Regions from separate parts of the Pseudomonas sp. LRF_L74 genome, predicted to be linked through region 2. Evidence: riboswitches for the same ligand, from Rfam matches in the RefSeq annotation. Region 2 holds a riboswitch; the other holds the start of a gene.
What was found. A riboswitch is a leader RNA that binds a small molecule or an ion and turns the genes downstream of it on or off. The one in region 2 is predicted to bind cobalamin.
Positions count from the first base shown of each region.

Region 1 (10,510 bases), on a different contig from region 2:
CGACAAGTAGCGGTCATCGGCGACCTTGCGAAGTTGGGCAGCAGTCTTGGCTTGCGGCAGTATCGCCTCCAGCGCCGCGGCCGAACCGAAGCGATTCAGGCAATACTCGTGGAGCCACTGGTAGTCACGCATGAAGGGTTCCCTGAAAGAGCAAAAAGGACGACAGGTTGCCCGCTGAGACGGGGCGAGGCAACCTTGCACCCCATGACCGATGCTCCCGCCCTGTTTCTCGCCTGCTGCGCCGACGTCCTCGCGGAGGATGAAACCGTGATCGAACGCTTGCAGCGCGCCGGCTTCGACTGCAAGACCGATGGCTGGAGCTTCACCCTGCCCGCCCTGCACGCCTTCCTCGTCGATCAGCACGGCATGCTGCTGGACTACAAATCCTTCGTCCAGCAACTGTTCGCCAGCGACATCAACCTGCGCCTGCGTGCCCAAGGGGCGGAAATCGCCATCGCGGACAACCGGGGCAAGGTCAATGCGAGTCGCTATCGCCTGCGTCGCCTGAACGCCTGAACAGGTGCCGATGAGCTTCGTGATAGAGCGCCGAATCGGCGAAGTCTTCCGCGCCCAGCACCCGGCCGACCAGGATCAGCGCCGTGCGGCGGAAATCCTTGGCCTCGGCCCTGGCCACGATGTCCGCCAGGGTGCCGCAGACCCAATCCTGGTCCGGCCAGGTGGCCCGATGGACCACCGCGATCGGGCAATCCGCTCCGTAGTGCGGCAGCAACTCGGCGACAATGCTGGGCAGTTGGCCAACGCCCAGATGGATGGCCATGGTCGCGCCATGACGGGCAAGGTCCCCAAGCTGCTCGCCTTCCGGCATTGGCGATTTGCTGGCGTAACGGGTGAGGATCACCGTCTGCGACACTTGCGGCAGGGTCAGCTCGCTTTCCAGCAACGCCGCGCAGGCAGCCGTGGCGGTAACACCGGGAATGATCTCGAAGGGAATGCCCAGCGCGTGCAGATGACGGATCTGCTCGCCAATAGCGCCGTACAGCGAGGGATCGCCGGAATGCACCCGCGCGACGTCCTGGCCCTGCTCATGGGCAGCCTGGAGCAAGGCGACGATCTGCAACAGATTGAGCTCGGCGGTATTCACCACCCGCTCGGCCGAATGTCCTTGCAATACGGCCTCGGGCACCAACGAGCCGGCATAGAGAATCACCGGACAGGAACGGATCAAACGCTGGCCCTTGACGGTGATCAACTCGGGATCGCCAGGGCCGGCACCGATGAAGTAGACGGTCATAAGACTTCCATGAAGAACAGGCTCGTGGGCCGATGAAGCTACAAGAGCGAGATCGCCAGTGCCACGGTTGCCTGGGCGTTCTTGCGTTTCCCGACCAGCAGCCGGGCAGGCGCACCGCTCGCTATTTCCGCCTGGGCCAATGCGCAGGCCTCGGCGACGCCAGCACTGCCGCTGACCTGTCGAACCAGATCGGACGAGTCGCTGAGGCCAGCCTGGTACGACGCAAGCTGCTCGGCAGCCAGATAGAAGACAGGCAGGCCAAGTCGCTCGCCCAACTCGCGGATACCACGCTCATCGGTTTTGTTGGCACTACTGGCCAGGGCGGAGAGATCGGTCGCCTGCAAATCCTGATCGGCAAGGACGCTCAAGAGCAGATCATGCAGCGCATCCGCCGGGCAATCGCGCCGGCAACCAAGGCCGGCGACGATCAGCGAGCGCCCAGGCATCAGGCGTTGCGGCCACGCCCGTAGAACCAGGCGGCTGCCAGGCCCAGGGCGGACCAGAATAGCGCATTGGTGACCAGCGAGGCGATGATGAAGCGCTGCTCCAGCGACTCCGGCGCCAGGCTTTCATGGACCTCGGGTTGCGGCGCGCCGATCAGGTGCGGGATGGCCAATAGCACGACACCGAGAATGCGCAGCAGCCAGTTGCGCGAGAAGGCGATCAGCCCCAGACCGGCAGCCGTGGCCACTGCCGTGCCGACCCACCAGTATTGGCGCAGCAGCAGGTCGGCGGCAGCGGTGCCCGGCAGTTCCGGTGGCAGGCCCGAGGTCGGCGCCAGCACGAAGGTGGCGAAACCGGCCAGGCCCCAGAGCAGGCCCTGCCAGGTCTTGCCCGGCGCACGCAGGGTGAACAGGCCAGCCAGCATCAGAGCGAAACCGACAGCCACCACCAGATTGGCCAGGCCCGTGGAGAGCAGGCGCTGCCAGCCATCTTGCGGCGACCAGGCCTCGCCATCGTGACTGTGCTCGTGGGCAGCGGCGCCAGCCTCATGGCTGTGCTCGGCCATCGCCTCGGCGGCAGGTTCGGCGTTTTCGTAGGTTTCGGCTTCGAGAATCAACGGCGTGACCCACAGGCTTTGCAGCAGGGTCAGCACGATGGCGGCAAGCAGGCCGGAAAAGCCTGCCGTCTGGGCGATACGCTTGATCATGCGCTGGATTCTCGATCAGTGGCAGGGAAATGCCGAGCTGTGACGAGTGTCGTGGGCCGCGTTATGCACGGCTTCGACATGGGAGAAGCCGGCAAAGAAGATCAGCGCAGCGCCGAATACCACGCTGAGCGATGCCGCAGCCAGGCGCTGCGACAGGGGAAGCGGAAGGGATGCCGAAGCCGATACGGTGCTGCTGGACATGGTGCGAGCCTTCTATTCATGGGCGATGGAAGAGCACAGCACGATAAAGGCGCCGGCGCGTGCCCGCCCACCGCGGGTTGCCAAACTGGATATTCAGGCCGGTCTCCGGGCTTGCGATGGCTGCCTGAGTGCAGCGGGGATCGACCTTCCCACATCGAACGATGCAGTGGTCACGACGATCCCGGACATTCGCTTACCGTTGCGGGGGCAGCGCCGGACTCGAACCGGCTTCCCGTTTCACTTCGCGCGACGACGCGAAGCACCTGAAAAGTCGCGCTAGGACACCACGAAGCCCGCTTTGCGTCAACATGTTGCCAAGCGCGCGAAGATTGACCCCGCGCCAGGCCATACGTAGCCTTGCGCTCTTTCGAGGTTCTCCACGCAGGTGGAGCTAAGAGGGAACACGGCAAGCCGTGGCTGCCCCCGCAACTGTGAACGACCGAAGCCCTTTCAATTGCCACTGCGCTGACGCGGGAAGGCGAAGGGTCGGCGGCAAACGCCGGTCGTGAGCCAGGAGACCTGCCTCGTCAACGCTTTCGATAACCGGGCGGGGTGATCCGGTGATGCCTGGTCGCCAGCCGATTCTGGTGCCTGCCATCCTGTTGCCCGCTCGCCGCTCACTCAGACGCAGGGCTCTCCATGAAAACGCTCGCCAAACTCCCCGTCACCATCGTCACCGGCTTCCTCGGTGCCGGTAAGACCACGCTGCTGCGCCACATGCTGGAGCACGCCGAAGGCCGGCGCATCGCGGTGATCGTCAACGAGTTCGGCGAGTTGGGTATCGATGGTGAAATCCTCAAGCAGTGCGCCATCGGCTGCACCGAGGAAGAAGCCAACGGCCGCGTCTTCGAACTGGCCAACGGTTGCCTGTGTTGCACCGTGCAGGAAGAGTTCTTCCCGGTGATGCGCGAACTCGTGGCCCGGCGCGGCGACCTCGACCACATCCTCATCGAAACCAGCGGCCTGGCCTTGCCCAAGCCCTTGGTGCAAGCCTTCAACTGGCCGGAAATCCGCAACGCCTGCACCGTCGACGCAGTGATCACCGTGGTCGACAGCCCGGCCGTGGCCGCCGGCACCTTCGCCGCCTTCCCCGACCAGGTCGATGCCCAGCGCAAGCTGGACCCCAACCTCGACCACGAATCGCCACTGCACGAACTGTTCGCCGACCAACTCGCCAGCGCCGACCTGGTCATCCTCAACAAGGCCGACCTGCTCGACGCCGAGGCCCTGGCGACGGTGCGCGCCGAAGTGGCCGAAGAACTGCCGCCAGCGGTCAAGGTCATCGAAGCACACAGCGGTTCCCTGCCGCTGAACGTGTTGCTGGGCCTGAACAGCGAGACCGAGTTGCACATCGACGGGCGCAAGACCCACCACGATGAAGAAGAGGACGACCACGACCACGACGAGTTCGACTCCTTCCCGGTCGCGCTGCCAGAGGCTGACGAAGCACGCTTGCTGACAGCCCTGAAAGGCGCAGTGGCCAAGCACGGCATCCTGCGTATCAAGGGCTTTGCGGCGATCCCCGGCAAGCCTATGCGCCTGCTGCTGCAGGGTGTTGGCCAACGCTTCGACAAGCATTTCGACCGAGCCTGGAAAGCCGAGGAGCCTCGGGTTACCCGCCTGATCGTGATTGGCCAGGAACTGGATCACAGCGCCATCGCGGCCGAGCTGAAGGCCGCACTGGCGTAAGCACGGCAAATCATGCACCTCCTGCGCACCCAGCCCGGCCAGCAACTGCCGGCCGACAGCATCGCCGACCTCGGCCAGACCCCGGCCGAATTGGTGATCCTCTGCACCGGCGACTCGCACCTGTCGCTGCTGGCCGAGGTGGCGCGCCATCTGCCCGAGGACTACCCGACGCTGCGCCTGGCCAGCCCGGCGCAACTGGGTAACCACGCCTCGGTGGACTTCTACGTCGAACAGGTGCTCAAGCACGCCAAGGTCATCCTCATCTCGGTGCATGGCGGCGTCAGTTATTGGCGCTACGGTATCGAGCGCCTGGTCGAGCTGAGCAAAGCCGGGGCAACGCTGATACTGGTGCCCGGTGACGACCAGCCAGATCCCGAATTGACCAACCTGGGCAACGTCGCTGCCGAGGATGCCGAACGCCTGTGGCAGTATCTGCGCCAAGGCGGCGTGGACAACGCCCGGCAGTTTTTCCAGTGCATCGCCAATCGCTACCTGGAGCGCGACTACACCTGGCAAGCACCACATGCCCTGCCCCGCGTCGGCCTTTACCATCCTGATAAAAGCAACGCCTCGCTGGATGACTGGCGCGCCGACTGGCAGCCCGATGCGCCGGTCGCCGCCCTGCTGTTCTATCGCACCCACGTACAGGCGGCGAACACCGCGTTCGTCGATACGTTCTGCCAGCGCTTGCAGGCCCAGGGCCTCAACCCGCTGCCAATCGCCGTGGCCAGCCTCAAGGAGGCGGCATGCCTGGCCCAGGTCGAAGATTGGCTGGACGAGGCCGGCGCCGGGGCGATCCTCAATACCACCGGCTTCGCCCAATCCAACCCGGAAGCGCCGCAGGAGCGCCCGTTCCGCCGCGACATCCCGGTGCTACAGGCGCTGTGCGCACTCGACAGCGAAGAACAATGGCAAGGCAACGCCCAGGGCCTCGGCCCGCGTGACCTGGCGATGCACATCGCCCTGCCGGAACTGGACGGCCGCCTGATCACCCGGCCGATCAGCTTCAAGGGCCTGGCCTGGCGCAGCGAGCGCAGCCAGAGCGATGTGGTCTGCTACCGCCCGCACCTGCCGGGCATGGATTTCGTCGCCGAACTGGCGCGGCGCTGGTGCGAGCTGCAACGCAAGCCGGTAATGGACAAGCGTGTCGGCCTGGTCCTCGCCAACTACCCGACCCGCGACGGTCGCATCGGCAACGGTGTCGGCCTGGACACGCCGGCAGCGGCGCTGAATATCCTCCGGGCCCTCGAAGACCAGGGTTATCCCGTCGCGGACCTGCCGAACAGCGGTACCGCGCTGATCCAGCAATTGCTCGGCGGCGTGACCAACGACCTCGACAATCTCGACCTGCGGCCCTGCGCCCAGAGCCTGGCGCTGGACGACTACCAGCGCTTTTTCGAGTCGCTGCCCGAAGCCAATCGCCAGGCGGTGCTGGAACGCTGGGGCACGCCGCACAACGATCCGATGTTCCGTAGCGGCCGGCTGATGATCGCCGGCCTGCGTTTCGGCCTGACCTTCATCGGCATCCAGCCGGCACGCGGATATCAAGTCGATGCCGCAGCGGTGTATCACGATCCGGACCTGGTGCCGCCCCACGGTTACCTGGCCTTCTACTTCTGGCTGCGCCACATCTACCAGGCCGACGCACTGATCCACGTCGGCAAGCACGGCAACCTGGAATGGCTGCCGGGCAAGAGTGTCGGCCTGTCGGAACGCTGCTGGCCGACGGCGATCCTCGGTGCGTTGCCGAACATCTACCCGTTCATCGTCAACGACCCCGGCGAAGGCGCCCAGGCCAAGCGTCGTACCCAGGCGGTGATCATCGACCACCTGATGCCACCGCTGACCCGCGCCGAAAGCTACGGCCCGCTGCGCGACCTGGAGCGCCTGGCCGACGAATACTACGAAGCCAGCCAGCTCGACCTGCGCCGCGCCGCCGAACTGCGCGGCGAGATTCTGCAGAAGGTGCGCGAAGCCAGCCTGGATCGCGAACTCGGCCTGCAACTCAACGACGACCCCGAAAGCTGGCTGCCGCAACTGGATGCCTACCTGTGCGACCTCAAGGAGTCGCAGATTCGCGATGGCCTGCATGTCTTCGGTGAATCGCCGACCGGGCAACTGCGTCGCGACACCCTGCTCGCCTTGCTGCGTATTCCCCGTGGCGATGGCCAGGGCGGCAATGCCAGCCTGCTGCGTGCCCTGGCGCGTGATCTGGAGTTGGACTTCGATCCGCTCGACTGCGAGATGGCGGCGGCCTGGTCTGGCCCGCGCCCAGAGGTTCTGGCGAGCCTGAGCGACGAACCCTGGCGCAGCGCCGGCGATACCCGCGAGCGTCTCGAACTGCTTGGCCTCAGCTTGATCGATGCAGCGGATTGCAAATCCGGTGCCGCCAGCGAAGTCGTCCTGCACAGCCTGCGCAACCATATCGCGCCGCTGCTCGACGCCTGCGGCAGCGCCGAAATGCACGGCCTGCTCGCCGCCCTCGACGGCCGTTTCGTGCCCTCCGGCCCCAGCGGCGCGCCAAGCCGCGGTCGCCTGGACGTGCTGCCCACCGGGCGCAACTTCTTCTCCGTAGACGTGCGCAACCTGCCCACGCCCACCGCCTGGCGCCTCGGCGTGCAGGCTGCCGACCGCTTGCTCGAGCGTCACTTGCAGGACGAAGGCGACCATTTGCGCCGCCTCGGCCTCTCGGTGTGGGGCACGGCAACCATGCGCACCGGCGGCGACGACATTGCCCAGGCCATGGCGTTGCTGGGCGTACGCCCGGTGTGGCAGGCCGGCAGCCAGCGGGTCGAGCGCTTCGAGGTGTTGCAGCTGGAACAGCTTGGCCGCCCGCGCGTGGACGTGACCCTGCGCGTCTCCGGCTTCTTCCGTGACGCCTTCGCCAACCTGATCCGCCTGTTCGACGACGCAGTCCAGGCGGTCATCGACCTGGACGAACCGGAAGACATGAATCCGCTGTCCGCACGGGTCTGGCAGGAATCGCTGACACTGCAAGACAACGGCATGACCGAGCAGGAGGCCCGACGCCAGGCTGGCTGGCGCATTTTCGGCTCCAAACCCGGCGCGTATGGCGCCGGGGTGCAGAACGCCATCGAGGAGCGTCTATGGGAAAGCCGCGCCGACCTGGCCGAGGTGTACCTGAACTGGGGCGGCTACGCCTATGGCCAGGGCGTCGAAGGTGCGCCGGCCCGCGCGCAGTTCGCCGAGCGTCTGCAGCACTTGCAGGCGGTGCTGCACAACCAGGACAACCGCGAGCACGACATCCTCGACTCCAACGACTACTACCAGTTCCAGGGCGGCATGCTGGCGGCGGTCGAGACCCTGCGCGGCGGCAAGGTCGCCAGTTACCACGGCGACAACAGCCAGCCGGACACCCCGCGCATCCGTACCCTGAAGCAGGAACTGGCCCGCGTGGTCCGCGCCCGTGCCGCCAATCCCAAGTGGATCGAGGGCATGAAGCGCCACGGCTACAAGGGCGCCTTCGAACTGGCCGCGACCATCGACTACCTGTTCGCCTTCGACGCCACCAGCGAACTGGTCGACGACCACCAGTACGCCCTGCTCACCGACGCCTACCTGCTGGACAAGGACACCCGTGACTTCATCCAGCGACATAATCCCGGCGCCTTGCAGGACATCATCGAACGCCTGCTCGAAGCCCAGCAGCGCGGCCTGTGGCAGGAGCCTGGCGAGTACCAGGAAGCGCTGGAGAACCTGCTGATCGACAGTGAGGAAAACTAGGGTCTGTTGCCGTTTCGGCACGACAGCGTTGAGATGCGCCCGGCAGACCAGCGCCTGATGCTCGACTCAAGCCAGCGCGCTACGCCGCCGCCCTTCTACGCGCCTGCGCAAGCTGATCCGCTCGGTAATGACCAGTTCACCGCCAGTCGCCTGCGCAGAGCGTCCCCAATCATCCAGAAGCTCCATGCACGCATGGTCGATGTAACTGACACGCTCCAGACTCAGGTGCACACGCGTGCCGGGTTCGATAGCCGCCAGCACCTTGGCCAACTGCGGCACCCGAAGAAAGGTGGCCGAGCCGCTCATGCGCAATTCAACCTGCTTGTCACCCACCTTGACCAGCCTCAAGCGCAGGCGCGATGCATTCCACACCAGTTTCAGCAGGGTCAGGAGGAATCCGATCAGAACGCCGGTCAGCAAATCGGTGAAGACGATACACAGCGCGGTAGCGGCGTAGATGAACGGAGGGACTCGCCCATAACGGCCAAGGCTGCGGATCGCTTTCGGATCGACCAGCTTGCAGCCGGTGTAGACCAGCACGCCGCCCAGGCTGGCCACCGGAATGCTTTGCAGCACGCCTGGCAACAATGCCACCAGGGCCAGCAACCAGGCGCCGTGAAGAATGGTCGATACCCGCGTGCGCGCCCCGGCCTGGACATTCGCGGAGCTGCGCACGATCACACCGGTCATCGGCAACGCGCCAAGCGCACCACAGATCATGTTGCCAACGCCCTGGGCCGAGAGTTCACGGTCGAAATTCGAACGCACACCGCTGTGCATCCGATCGACGGCCGCAGCGGAAAGCAAGGTTTCGGCGCTGGCGATGAACGCCATCGCCAGTGCGGCAATCAGCAGTTGTGGGTCCGCCAGGCTGGCCAGGGACTGCGGTGTGACCCAATCGATCGCATCGCCCAGGCTATCGGGTAGTTGCACCCGCTTGACCGGCAGCGCCAGCCAGATGCTGGCGACGGTCGCCACCGTCACGCCAACCAGCGCCCCGGGTAAAAAACGCAGGCTGGCTGGGCGCAAGCGGTCCCACCCCCACATGCAGGCAATCGTGCCGAGGCCAATCAGGCCGGCGGCCATCGCCGATCCCTCGCCCGCCAGGCGAAACGCATCGAACAGGGCAGCAGGAAATGCCAGCAGATTATCCAGGCCGGATGCCTTGGGCGATGCATCCACCATTACATGCAGTTGAGAGAGAACGATCAGAATGCCGATACCGGCAAGCATGCCGTACACCACCGCCGGTGCCGTGACGCGAAACCAGCCGCCCAGACGCAGTGCGCCGGCCACCAATTGAATCAGTCCGGCCAGTAGGAGCACCGGACCGAGCGCCGCCATGCCATGGGTCCTGACCAACTCGAACACCAGGACAGCCAGGCCGGCGGCCGGGCCACTGACCTGCAAGGGCGAGCCCGCCAGAAAGCCAATGACCAACCCACCGACGATGCCGGTAATCAAGCCCTTGGCGGGCGGCATCCCGGATGCGATCGCGATGCCCATGCACAAGGGCAGCGCGACGAGAAAAACCACCACGGACGCCAAGGCATCCCGCGGTAGAGAGCGGAAAAAGCTCATGAGCGTTTTCTCCTGAAAAAGAAGCCAGGCCGGCGCAAGGGCCGGCTCGTGAACGAGACAATCGAGGCAGAGAATCAGGCGCTGGCGTAGCGCGGCACCGGTGTCGCCGAGGGCAGGCTGTCACCATCCAGAGGCAGGAATGCCCCGTGGCTGACGTCGTAGGCACGAATACTTGCCGTCTCGATGTCGTAGACCCAGCCATGGATGTGCAACTGGCCGCTGGCCAGGCGGGATGCGACCGAAGGATGGGTGCGCAAGTGGTCGAGTTGAGCGACCACGTTCTCCTCGGTGAGCACGCCCAAAGCCTCATGGCCGCAACAGGCGCAGTTCTCGGCCACGACACTGCGCGCCACCTCGGCATGCCGCAGCCAGGCTTTAACCGTCGGCATGCCTTCGAGACTCTGCGGGTTGAGCACGGCCTTCATGGCCCCGCAGTCAGAATGCCCGCAGACGATGATGTGCTGCACGCCCAGCGCCATCACGGCGTATTCGAGCGCCGTGGAGACGCCGCCGTTCATCTGCCCGTAAGGAGGCACGACATTGCCGACGTTGCGGGTGATGAACAGGTCGCCAGGCTCGCTCTGGGTGATCAACTCAGGAACGATGCGCGAGTCGGCGCAGGTAATGAACATCGCCCTGGGGTTTTGTGCGTTTGCCAGGCGCTTGAACAACGCCTGCTGCTGGGGAAAGACTTCCTGGCGAAACTTGCGAAAGCCCTCGACGATAGTGCCCATCGCGCGCTCGGCGCTCTCAGGTTCGCGTGCATGAAGTTCAGCGACTCTGGCCTTGCCAGTCCGGGTAGTGGTTGAGCTCATCGTAGAATCTCCCTTCAGTGCATTGACGACGTTCTCGACTTCGACCCAAACGCCTGTGACCAACGGGTCACTTCGCCA
Region 1 covers NZ_CBFFRH010000002.1:345,628-356,137, reverse strand. Annotated here, with positions in the region: gene ACSZPK_RS06530 (DNA-3-methyladenine glycosylase I) at 1-132, opposite strand, end outside; gene ACSZPK_RS06525 (hypothetical protein) at 205-516, shown strand; gene cobM (precorrin-4 C(11)-methyltransferase) at 476-1,252, opposite strand; gene ACSZPK_RS06515 (cobalamin biosynthesis protein) at 1,291-1,698, opposite strand; gene ACSZPK_RS06510 (CbtA family protein) at 1,698-2,402, opposite strand; gene ACSZPK_RS06505 (CbtB domain-containing protein) at 2,418-2,603, opposite strand; cobalamin riboswitch at 2,683-2,885, opposite strand; cobalamin riboswitch at 2,957-3,144, shown strand; gene cobW (cobalamin biosynthesis protein CobW) at 3,243-4,292, shown strand; gene cobN (cobaltochelatase subunit CobN) at 4,305-8,036, shown strand; gene ACSZPK_RS06490 (SulP family inorganic anion transporter) at 8,103-9,617, opposite strand; gene ACSZPK_RS06485 (carbonic anhydrase) at 9,692-10,432, opposite strand.
Region 1: another riboswitch for cobalamin. It lies ahead of cobW (cobalamin biosynthesis protein CobW); the one in region 2 lies ahead of ACSZPK_RS14900 (TonB-dependent receptor).

Region 2 (10,510 bases):
ACGACGATTTGGGCGACAGCCGCCAGAAAGCCTGGGATCCATTGAGCAAGGGCTTCATTGACTGGAGTACCTGGCTGGTCGGTGATGTGGTCGGCAACTACCTGCTGTTCAACAGCAACGAACGCGTCCAGCAGTTTTCGCTCAAGACCCACCTCAGTGAAACTCTGACGCTTGGCGCCATTCACTATCAATTCTGGCTGGACGAGAAGAACTTCCAGGGCGCGACTGTCAGTGACCGGCGCTTCGCTGACGAAAGCGTGGTGTTTCTCGACTGGACGCCGACGCAGTCCTTCTATACGTCACTGTCTTACAACTGGGTACAGCCAAAAGCTGCTGCCAAGGAGGCTTTTGGCGACGACAAGAACTTCAGCGCACTGGAACTTTACTTCACCTACCGCTATTGAACCGGCTCGTCGAGGAGTGCATGCGAATGAACAAATTTATGCGTAGTGCGGCAGTGGCCGCTGCATGGCTGTCTGTCGCGACGGGCCTGTCGGCTGCTGAGGCGCACGAGGTGCGTATCTACAACTGGATCGAGTATCTGCCGCCGGAAGTGCTGGCTGATTTCGAGAAGGAAACCGGCATCCATCCGGTCTATGACGTATTCGATAACGTGGAGATGCTCGAGGCAAAGCTGCTCACCGGCAATTCAGGGTATGACGTGGTATTTCCCGGCAGCTCCAACATTGGCAGGCTGATCGTCGCCGATGCGTTCGAGCCCCTGGACCGCGCCAAGCTACCCAACTGGTCACACCTCGATAGCGGTTTCATGACCAGCCTCGAAGCAGCGGGTGACAAGGGTAACCGCTATGCCGTGCCCTACCTCTGGGGCACCACATTGATTGGCTACAACGTCGACAAGGTGAAAGCGGTACTGGGCGCAGAAGCACGCATGGATACCTGGGACGTGATCTTCGCCAAGGACAATCTGGCCAAGCTCTCCAGTTGTGGGGTCGGTTTCATCGATGCGGCCAACGAGATCGTCCCTATCGCTCTGCATTACAAAGGGCTGGATCCGAACAGTGAGAAGCGCGAAGACTACAAGCAGGCTCAGGAACTGCTGTTGTCGATCCGCCCCTATGTCACCTACTTCAACTCTTCGCGCTACGGCATGGACCTGGCCAATGGCGACATTTGCGTCGCAGTCGGCTGGTCGGGTGGGGTGGCGATCGCCCGGCAATTGGCAGACGCCGCGGGCAAGAACGTCAAGGTCGAGATGGCCTTGCCCAAGGAAGGCGCGCCAATGTGGTCTGACGTCATGGCGATTCCGGCCAAGGCACCCCATGCCGAAGAGGCCCATGCGTTCATCAACTACATCCTGCGGCCCGACGTGATCGCACGGGTGAGCAACCGCATCGGCTATCCCAACCCGAACAAGGATGCCACTGCCCTGGTCGATGCCGCCATCCGCAACAACCCCAACATGTACGTGCCCGAAGACGTCTACAAGACACTGTTCCCGCTGCAGCCGATCTCCCCCGCAGCCGAGCGTGTGCGTACGCGGACCTGGACAATGGTCAAGACCAATCGGTGATGAGCCATACGGATAACTGTCGGCGTGCCTACGAGCGTCCGTGCCGCCCGACAGTTGCTCTGTGTCGTACTTTTGGAGGCTGTCAGGCCGTGTGGAGGAATGTGTGCACGACTCATCAATCCCCGTGCTTGAGCGGGTGATGACCATCCGGGTTCGTATCGCAGCAGGCGAGGCTGTAGGGCGTGGCGTTGGCGGCGAACGCTACAACCACCGGATTCTCGGCGGCTGCTTCGAGGGGTTCGCGATCTGCAAGGCTGCGTTCTGGCCGGTGGGGCCGATTTCTTTCTGCTGCGTCCCGATGGCGTTGGCGAACTGGACGCCAGCTACAGCCTGCTCACCGACAGAGGTGAGCGCATCAACATTCGCAACCGTGGCGTGCTGGTAATGAGCGAGGAGGGGAACCAACTGGAGGCGCAAGGTATCTGGCCCATTGCTGAAGAACACTATCGCTGTACCTGTTCGCCGTGTTTTCAAGTACCGGCAGGGCGCCTCGACTGGATGGTACCCACAACCTTCATCGGCCTTGTGCAGTACCCGGCAGCCGATGAGGTTGTGGTGCGTTGTTATCGAGTGATGTGACCCGCAATCGCCTCAGAGGTCAAGGACCAAACAGGCACTTCTCGCGCGTGAGCAGCACGGCGTGAACTGATCGTTCGTTACTCGCTCCTCGGTGGTGAGAAAACTGTCGCGATGATCCGGTTCACCTTCCAGCACGCCGGTCAGGCACGTTCCGCAGATCTCCTGTTCACAGGTAACGGGTATACAAATGCCAGCTTCATCGAGTACCTGAGTGATGCTGCGATCAGCCGGTATCGAGTAGATCATTCCAGAACTGCGCAGACGTACATCGAAGCCGGTATCGGTCGCATGATTCGTTGGTGCGGCGGCAAAGTGCTCACGGTGCAAACGTTCTTCGCTCCAGCCCAGCTCACGGGCAGACGTCAGGACATGCTCCATGAGCTCGACGGGCCCGCAGGTATACAGATGGCAGCCAGGCTGCGTGCTTTGCAGAACGGCACACATATCCGCCCGCTGCCCCGAAATGTGCAAGTGCACCTGATCGGTAAATGGACCGCCGGACAGCCAATCGTTGAATGCGGCGCGGCTGACCGAGTGCGCGCAATAGTGCAGATCGAATGCACGCCCTTCGTCGTGCAGGCGCGGGCAACGCTGCTGGAGTGCTTGCAGCAGGGGGACCGTTTGTTCGAAAAAGGCTACGTCAGTGAAGAGGATCTGGCCGAGTACCACGACATCAACAAGCGTTTCATCAGGTCATTGTCGAGCAAAGCGCTAACCCGGCAATCGCCCAGGCCCTGGCACGCAACGAACATCTGCCGTTCGCCTCAGTGAGTTCACTGGCCGTTGATCGCAACAACCTTGTTCTGGAATACCGCCGCTTCAATTTTGCTCACATGCAGCATCACGCAGTGGCCGATGCATTGCTTTCCTGTCAGGGCGCTCGCGCTGAAGCGATCATGCGCGAGCACGCCAATGCAACCTTGTGCGATGCCCATCTGTTTGGATCCCAGGCAGCCGGACCCGCCGAAGGGCTCAAGATCCTGATGTGAGATAAATAGACACCAGAGCCGGTCAGACGGCTCCGGTACTTTCTCGCGTCAGAACGCGACCTTGACCCCAGCCTCGATGCTGCGGCCAGCCGCAGGCACTTCGTCACGCAGGATGGAGCTGGCGTAGCGAATGGTCTGGTTGTTCAGGTTGTCGCCTTTGACGAACGCCAGCCATTGGCTCTCGGCGACGTCGAAGCGATAACCCAGGCTGGCGTTGAGCGTGGTGTAGCCGTCGGTGGACAACTCCTCGTTGGGCACCCGGCGCTGGGCACTGGCGTGCTCGACGCCGAAGCTGGCCTGCCAGCTCTGGTAGTTCCACAGCAGGGCGCTGTTCAGGCGCAGCGGCGAGATACGCGGCAGCGGCTGGCCATTGTCCTTGTTCTTGGCGCGGGTGTAGTCCGCCGAACTTTGCAGGGCGAAATCGCCGTAGGGGGTCTGCGCCAGGCGCCAGAGATCCTGCGCCTCGACACCCCAGAACTCGGCTTTTACGCCGCTGTACAGGTATTCGGGCAGGGCTTCGTCATCGCCGGCGGCGACTTCCTGGCCGTCTTCATCCAGGTAGCGACCGCTGCCGAGCAGGCCGATGTAGTTGGAGAAACGGCTGTAGAACACGCCGACGCTGCCCTTGTGGGTGCCGTTGTCGAAGCGCAGGGCCAGGTCGGTGGACCAGGATTTTTCCTTCTCGGCGTTGGCGTCGCCCACTTCATAGGTGCCGGTCGCCTCGTGCGGGCCGTTGGCGTACAGCTCGTAGAAGGTTGGCGCGCGCTCGGTGTAGCTCAGGGTGCCGGCCAGCGACCAGATATCGGTCAGCGTGTAGATCGAGCCGAACGACAGGCTGCCGGCGGTGAAACTGTGTTTTTCGTCGGTGCCCTCGAAACGCTCGTTGCCTTCGGCATCCGGGCTCAGCTTGGTGTGTTCCAGGCGCCCGCCCAGGGTCAGGTTCAAGCGCTCGCTGGCCTGCCAGCTCTCCAGGGCGAAGAGGGCGGTGCTGTCGGTGTCGGTCTGCGGCACGAAGGCTTCTTCGCCGAGGGCCTGGAACTGGCTGCTGGCGACCTGCACGCCGACCACGCCTTCGACCGGGCCGATGGGCTTGTGACGCGCTTCGACGCGGGCTTCGTAGCCCTCGTTCTTGAACGTGGTGCCGACCTCGCCGTCCTCGATTTCGCGGTGCTCGTAGGTGGTGTGGCCGACGTCCAGCTTCACCGAGCTGAACGGGCCTTGCAGGTCACGGATTTCGGCCGCCATGGCGGAATGGCGTTGCTCCATGTCGATGCGCACCGAGTCTTCGGCCGGTGAGCCGTAGTTGCCATCGTATTCGTCGTAGGACAGGCCGACGTAGCCATGGTCCCAGTGGTAGGCACCACCGATAGCGCCACCGTCCTGGCGACCGTCGCTGTTGCCGACCCGATGCTTGTCGGTGTCGCCGTCGATGGCGCGCTGCTCGCTGGAATGGGCGTAGCCGGGGATGCGCGTGTCGTTGAACTGGCGCGAGTTGGCGTCTACGTGCAGCGCGAAATTGCCGTCGCCAGCCTCCAGCTTGCCGGCGGCGCTGCGATTGGTGTCGGCGCCGCCATAGCGCAGTTCGCCACCGCCATGCACACCCTCGACCGGCTCGGTCGGGATGCGGTTGTCGAAGGTATTCACCACGCCGCCGACGGCGCTGCCGCCATAGAGCAGGGCGGCCGGGCCGCGTACCACTTCGATGCGCTCGGCGTTGGCCGAGTCGTAGGGCACCGCGTGGTCATAGGACAGCGACGAGGCATCCAGGGCACCGACACCGTTGCGCAGGACGCGGATACGGTCGCCATCGAAACCACGGATCACCGGGCGGCTGGCGACCGGGCCGAAATAGGTGGAAGACACGCCCGGCAGGTTCTTCAGGGTCTCGCCCAACTGCGCCGACTCGCGCAGGGTCAGGTCATCGCCCTCGACCACGCTGGTCGGCGAGGCGAGGGTTTGGCTTTTCAGCGGGTTGGCGGTGATCACCTGCTGATCGAGCGTCAGGGGTTGGTCGGCCAATGCACTGTTGGCCATGAGCAGCGCGGCGGCGAGCGGCGTCAGCCTGGATAGGAGTCGAACGGACATCGGAAGGTGTTCCTGGGAAAGTGGAATTGCAATGTTACAACATATCAATTTACAGTCCACAGATTCTTCAGCGGGTTCGCTTCGGCGGCGCCGCCGAGACGACGGAGATTGACGCGTAGAGGGTTCGATGGTCAGATGCGCGCCTGTTTCAGGTGCCTCATGCCGCCGTGCATGGGGTGAAACGGGAAACCGGTGCGCCATTTCCATGGCAAGTCCGGTGCTGCCCCCGCAACGGTAAGCGAGCGACGCATTCGACAGACCACTGTGCCACGGCATGGGAAGGTGAATGCTTCACGACCCTCGCAAGCCCGGAGACCGGCCTGAGCAGACTGTGCAAAAACTACTGCGCTCGGTCATGCGGCGTTAAAAACCGGCTCAAAATGCTCATTTACAGCTCGTAAACTGCGCTTTTTCGCCGTTTTTTGTCTTGCCTGACCTTCGCTCGCTACGTTTTCACGCAGTCTGTGAAACATCGTTTGGCAAACCCGCGGTGGGCGGGCGCAGGCCGGTTTCCGTGGGCGAAGTGCGCCCGCGATGCCTCATGCGTTGTTCCCTCCGGGATTCATTCATTCCTGTTGCGAGTTGGAACGACATGTCCCGTAATTCCCTGTTCGTTGTCCTGTCCGGTGCCAGCCTGGCACCGTGCCTGCTGCTGGCTGCGCCGGCCCAGGCCGCCGATTCCCTGGCCCTGCCGTCCACGGCCATTACCGAAACGACCCATGAGGCGCCCCAGCCGACACTCGATACGCCACTGCCCGCGGGCTCGCGCCTTGACCTGACCCCGCTGCAGACTCCAGCCAGCACCAGCAGCCTGGCGCGTGAACAGATCGACGAGCGCAACAACCTCACCGTGCAGGACGCGGTGACGCGTTCGCCGGGCATCACCTTCGTCGGCTCACCCGGCAACGGCGGCACCGCCTTGTCGGCCCGTGGCTTTACCGGGCATTCCTCGATCATGCAGTTGTACGACGGTACGCGGCTGTATGTCGGTAACGGCACCGTGACCTTTCCGGTCGATACCTGGTCCGTGGAGCGCATCGATGTGTTGCGCGGCCCGGCCTCCGTGCTGTACGGCGAGGGCGCCACCGGCGCGGTGGTCAACGTCGTGCCGAAGAAACCGTTCGAGGGCGAGATCCGCAATCATCTGCGCCTGGGCTATGGCTCCGATGACCGTCAGCAGGCGGCGCTGGACAGCGGCGGCTCGCTGAGCGACAGCCTGAGCTACCGCTTCAACCTCAACCAGCAGGCCAGCAACGGCTGGGTCGATCGCGGCGACTCGAAAAGCCTGGCGGTAAGCGCGGCGCTGCGCTGGCAGGCCAACGCCGACCTGAGCTTCACCCTGGCCCATGACAATGCCGACCAGAAGCCGCAGCAATACCAGGGCACGCCGCTGGTCAACGGTCATTACCGGGAAAGCCTGCGCGACAAGAACTACAACGTCGACGATGCGGTGCTGCACTACAACGATCAGTCGACGCGCCTGACCACGGATTGGCGCATCAGCGACAGCATCAGTGCCAGCAACCAGCTGTACTACATGAAGACCCAGCGCAGCTGGCGCAATGCCGAGAGCTATCGCTGGCAGTCGGGCGGCCTGGTCGAGCGCAGCGACTTCATCCGCATCCTGCATGCCCAGGAGCAGGTTGGCGATCGCCAGAGCCTCACCTTCGAGCACACGCTGTTCGGCCTCGACAGCCGTACGGTGGTCGGTGCCGACTACAACTCGATCCGCTTCCTGCGCAAGCATGACTTCGGCAACACCGCAACCGACCTGGTTCCGCTCGGCCAGTCCGGCGGCGGTGGCTACCTGAGCAACGATCCCTATCGCTCGCGCGACAGCAGCAAGGCGCGCCAATTCTCGTTGTTCGCCGAGAACCGCACCCGGCTCAGCGAACGCTTATCGCTGGTCATCGGCGTGCGCCGCGACCAGGTGCACCTGGATCGTACCGACATCGCCAGCGACAGCCGCAGCGACCGCAGCCTGACCGGCTACAACTGGCGCGCCGGCCTGGTCTTCGCGCTCAGCGAGAACCTGTCGCTCTACGCCCAGCACGCCACCAGCACCGAGGGTGTGAGCAACCTGCTGACCCTCAGCGCGACGCAGCAGACCTGGGACCTGACCAAGGCCAGGCAGACGGAGGTCGGTATCAAGCAACTGCTGCTCGATGGGCGTGGGGAGTGGACCCTGGCCGCCTACCATATCGTCAAGAAGAAGCTGCTCAGCGCTGACCCGGAGAACTCAAACATACAGCAGCAAATCGGCCAGCAATCCTCGGATGGCATCGAGGCCAGTCTGGAACTGACCCTGCCTTACGAGGTGCGCCTGTCGGCCAATGCCGCGCTGGTGCGGGCCGAGTACGATGAGTTCCAGAATGGCGGCAACGATTACAGCGGCAATCGTCCGCTCGACGTGCCGCGCCGGGACGCCAACCTGTGGCTGAGCAAAGCCTTCGCCGAACGCTTCGAAGCGGGGGCGGGCCTGCGCTATGTCGATTCGCGCTACACCGACAACGCCAACCAGCACAGCGTGCCGGGCTACACGGTGGTCGATGCCAATTTCGACTGGCACCTGCGGCCGGACCTGACCCTGGGCCTGCAACTGAACAACCTGTTCGACCGCCAGTACGCCACCAGTGCCAGCAGCGATGGGCTGCAATGGATGCTCGGCGAGCCGCGCTCGTTCTTCGTCACCGCCGATTACCGGTTCTGAGTGCCCGCCGTGCCGCTGTTGCAGATCGAAGGGCTGGACTGGTCGCCGCATGGCGCTCGTCACTGGAGCCTGCAAGACATCGCGCTGCGGGTCGAGGAGGGCGAGTTCGTTGGCCTGATCGGTCCCAACGGCAGCGGCAAGACCAGCCTGTTGCGCTGTGCCTATCGGGCCAATCGCCCCGAGCGCGGTAGCATCAGTCTGGCAGGCGAAGCGCTCTGGCAACGCAGTGCGCGCTGGAGTGCGCAGCATGTCGCGGTGGTTCTCCAGGAGTTCCCGGAGCTGCTCGGCCTGAGCGTACGGGATGTGGTCGCCATGGGCCGCACGCCGCACCAAGGGCTGTTCGAAGGCGAACGCCATGAGGAAGCCGGGCTGATCGAGCGGTCCTTGCAGGAGGTGGGCATGCTCGCGCTGGCCGATGCGGATTTTCTCGACCTGTCCGGCGGTGAAAAGCAGCGTGCACTGTTGGCTCGTGCCCTGGTCCAGCAACCGCGGCTGTTGATTCTCGACGAGCCGACCAATCACCTGGACCCGCGCTACCAGATCGAGCTGCTGCGCCATTTGCGCAGCCTGCCTGTCTCGACCCTGGCCAGCTTCCATGATCTCAACCTGGCGGCGGCGTTCTGTGATCGCTTGTACGTGCTCGCCAATGGCCGCCTCGTCGCCGAAGGCTCGCCAGAGCAAGTGCTGAACGCTGAACTGCTGCTGCACGTCTTCGGTGTGCGAGCGCTGGTCGATCGTCACCCCCTGGCGGGCCACCCGCGCATCACCTGGATCGTCTGACCATGTACAAACGCCTGCTGATCCTCGCCTGGCTGCCGCTTTCGGCGCTCGCCGGCGACTATCCCCTGACGCTGCACAGTTGCGCGCGCGAGGTGACCTTCACCCAGGCGCCGCAACGCGCTGTCAGCCATGACATCAACATGACCGCCATGCTGATCGGCCTCGGTTTGCGCGAGCGCATGGTCGGCTATACCGGTATCAGTGGCTGGAAAACCCTCGACCCCGGCTTGCGCCAGGCCCTCGACGGCCTGCCGGAACTGGCCAGCCGTTATGCCTCGGTGGAGAACCTGCTGGACGCCGATGCCGATTTCTTTTTTGCGGGCTGGAACTACGGCATGCACGTTGGCGGCCCGGTCACCCCGCAGACCCTGGCGCCGCTGGGGGTCCAGGTCTACGAGTTGAGCGAGTCCTGCTCCCACGTGCAAACGCAGCGGCAGGCGAGCCTGGAAGGCCTCTACCAGGACCTGACTAACCTGGGCCGGATCTTTTCGGTAGAGACTCGCGCCGCCGAACTGGTCGAAGGCTTGCGCGGGCGCATCGAACACGTCCGCGCACGGGTAGGCGGCCAGCCTCGGCCCCGGGTGTTCCTCTATGACAGCGGTGAGGACCGTCCCTTTACCTCCGGCCGCCTGGGCATGCCACAGGCGCTGATCGAGGCCGCGGGCGGGCGCAACGTGATGGCGGACATTCCCGCCAGTTGGACCCAGGCCAATTGGGAAAGCGTGGTCGAGCGCGACCCGCAGGTGATCGTGATCGTCGATTACGGTGCACAGACCTGGCAGCAGAAGCGTGACTTCCTGCTGGACGATCCGGCCTTGCAGTCGATGGCGGCGATCCGTGAGCGGCGTTTCGTGGTCCTGTCCTACCTGCAGGTGGTGCCTTCGCTGGACAACGCCGAGGCGGTAGAGACCCTGGCCAGGGCACTGCATCCGACCCTGTACGGAGCCGGGCGATGAGGTTTTTCAGGGGCGCCGGGGCCTATCGCTGGTTGCTGCTCGGATTGGCGCTCGCCGTGCTGTTTTCCTGCCTGGCGTCATTGGGCTTCGGCCCCGCGCGGATTCCCTTGCACGAGGTCTGGGCAATCGTTGGCCAGCACCTGGGCTTGCAGGTCGGCGGCGAGTGGAGCAGGGGACACGAGCGCATCGTCTGGACCATCCGCGCCCCGCGCGTGCTGCTCGCGGTCTTGGTCGGCGCGGGACTGGCCTTGGTCGGCACCGCGTTACAGGCCGTGACGCGCAATCCGCTGGCCGATCCGCACTTGCTTGGCGTCAGTTCCGGCGCCGCCCTGGGCGCCGTGCTGGTGGTCCTCTACCTCGGGTCTTTCGCCGGCCTGCTGAGTTTGCCGTTGGCGGCGTTCATCGGCGCCCTGGGCAGCATGCTGCTGGTCCTCGCCATCGCCCAGCAGGGCGGCAGGCTGGAAAGCGACCGGCTGCTGCTGAGCGGTGTGTCGGTGTCGTTCGTGACGATGGCACTGGCCAACCTGTTGCTCTACCTCGGCGATCAGCACGCCAGCAGTTCGGTGCTGTTCTGGATGCTCGGCGGCCTGGGCTCGGCGCGCTGGCCGAGCCTGATCGTGCCGGCTGTCGCGGTCAGTCTCGGTTTGCTGGCGCTGCTTGGCCTGGCCCGTGGCCTGAATGCCTTGCTCACGGGCGAGCAGTCGGCCCTGAGCCTGGGCTTCGACAGCCGGCGCCTGCGCCTGTGGGTGTTCGCCAGTACCGCGTTGCTCACCGGCGTGCTGGTCTCGCTGTCCGGGGCCATCGGTTTCGTCGGCCTGATGGTGCCGCACGTGGCCAGGCGCCTGGTCGGCGCCGAGCATCGTCGCCTGCTGCCAGT
Region 2 covers NZ_CBFFRH010000005.1:282,945-293,454, reverse strand. Annotated here, with positions in the region: gene ACSZPK_RS14930 (hypothetical protein) at 1-404, shown strand, start outside; gene ACSZPK_RS14925 (polyamine ABC transporter substrate-binding protein) at 431-1,534, shown strand; gene ACSZPK_RS14920 (DUF3237 domain-containing protein) at 1,760-2,113, shown strand; gene ACSZPK_RS14915 (2Fe-2S iron-sulfur cluster-binding protein) at 2,126-2,359, opposite strand; partial or broken gene ACSZPK_RS14910 (FCD domain-containing protein) at 2,690-3,102, shown strand; gene ACSZPK_RS14905 (TonB-dependent receptor) at 3,151-5,187, opposite strand; cobalamin riboswitch at 5,321-5,525, shown strand; gene ACSZPK_RS14900 (TonB-dependent receptor) at 5,780-7,897, shown strand; gene ACSZPK_RS14895 (ABC transporter ATP-binding protein) at 7,907-8,677, shown strand; gene ACSZPK_RS14890 (ABC transporter substrate-binding protein) at 8,680-9,633, shown strand; gene ACSZPK_RS14885 (FecCD family ABC transporter permease) at 9,630-10,510, shown strand, end outside.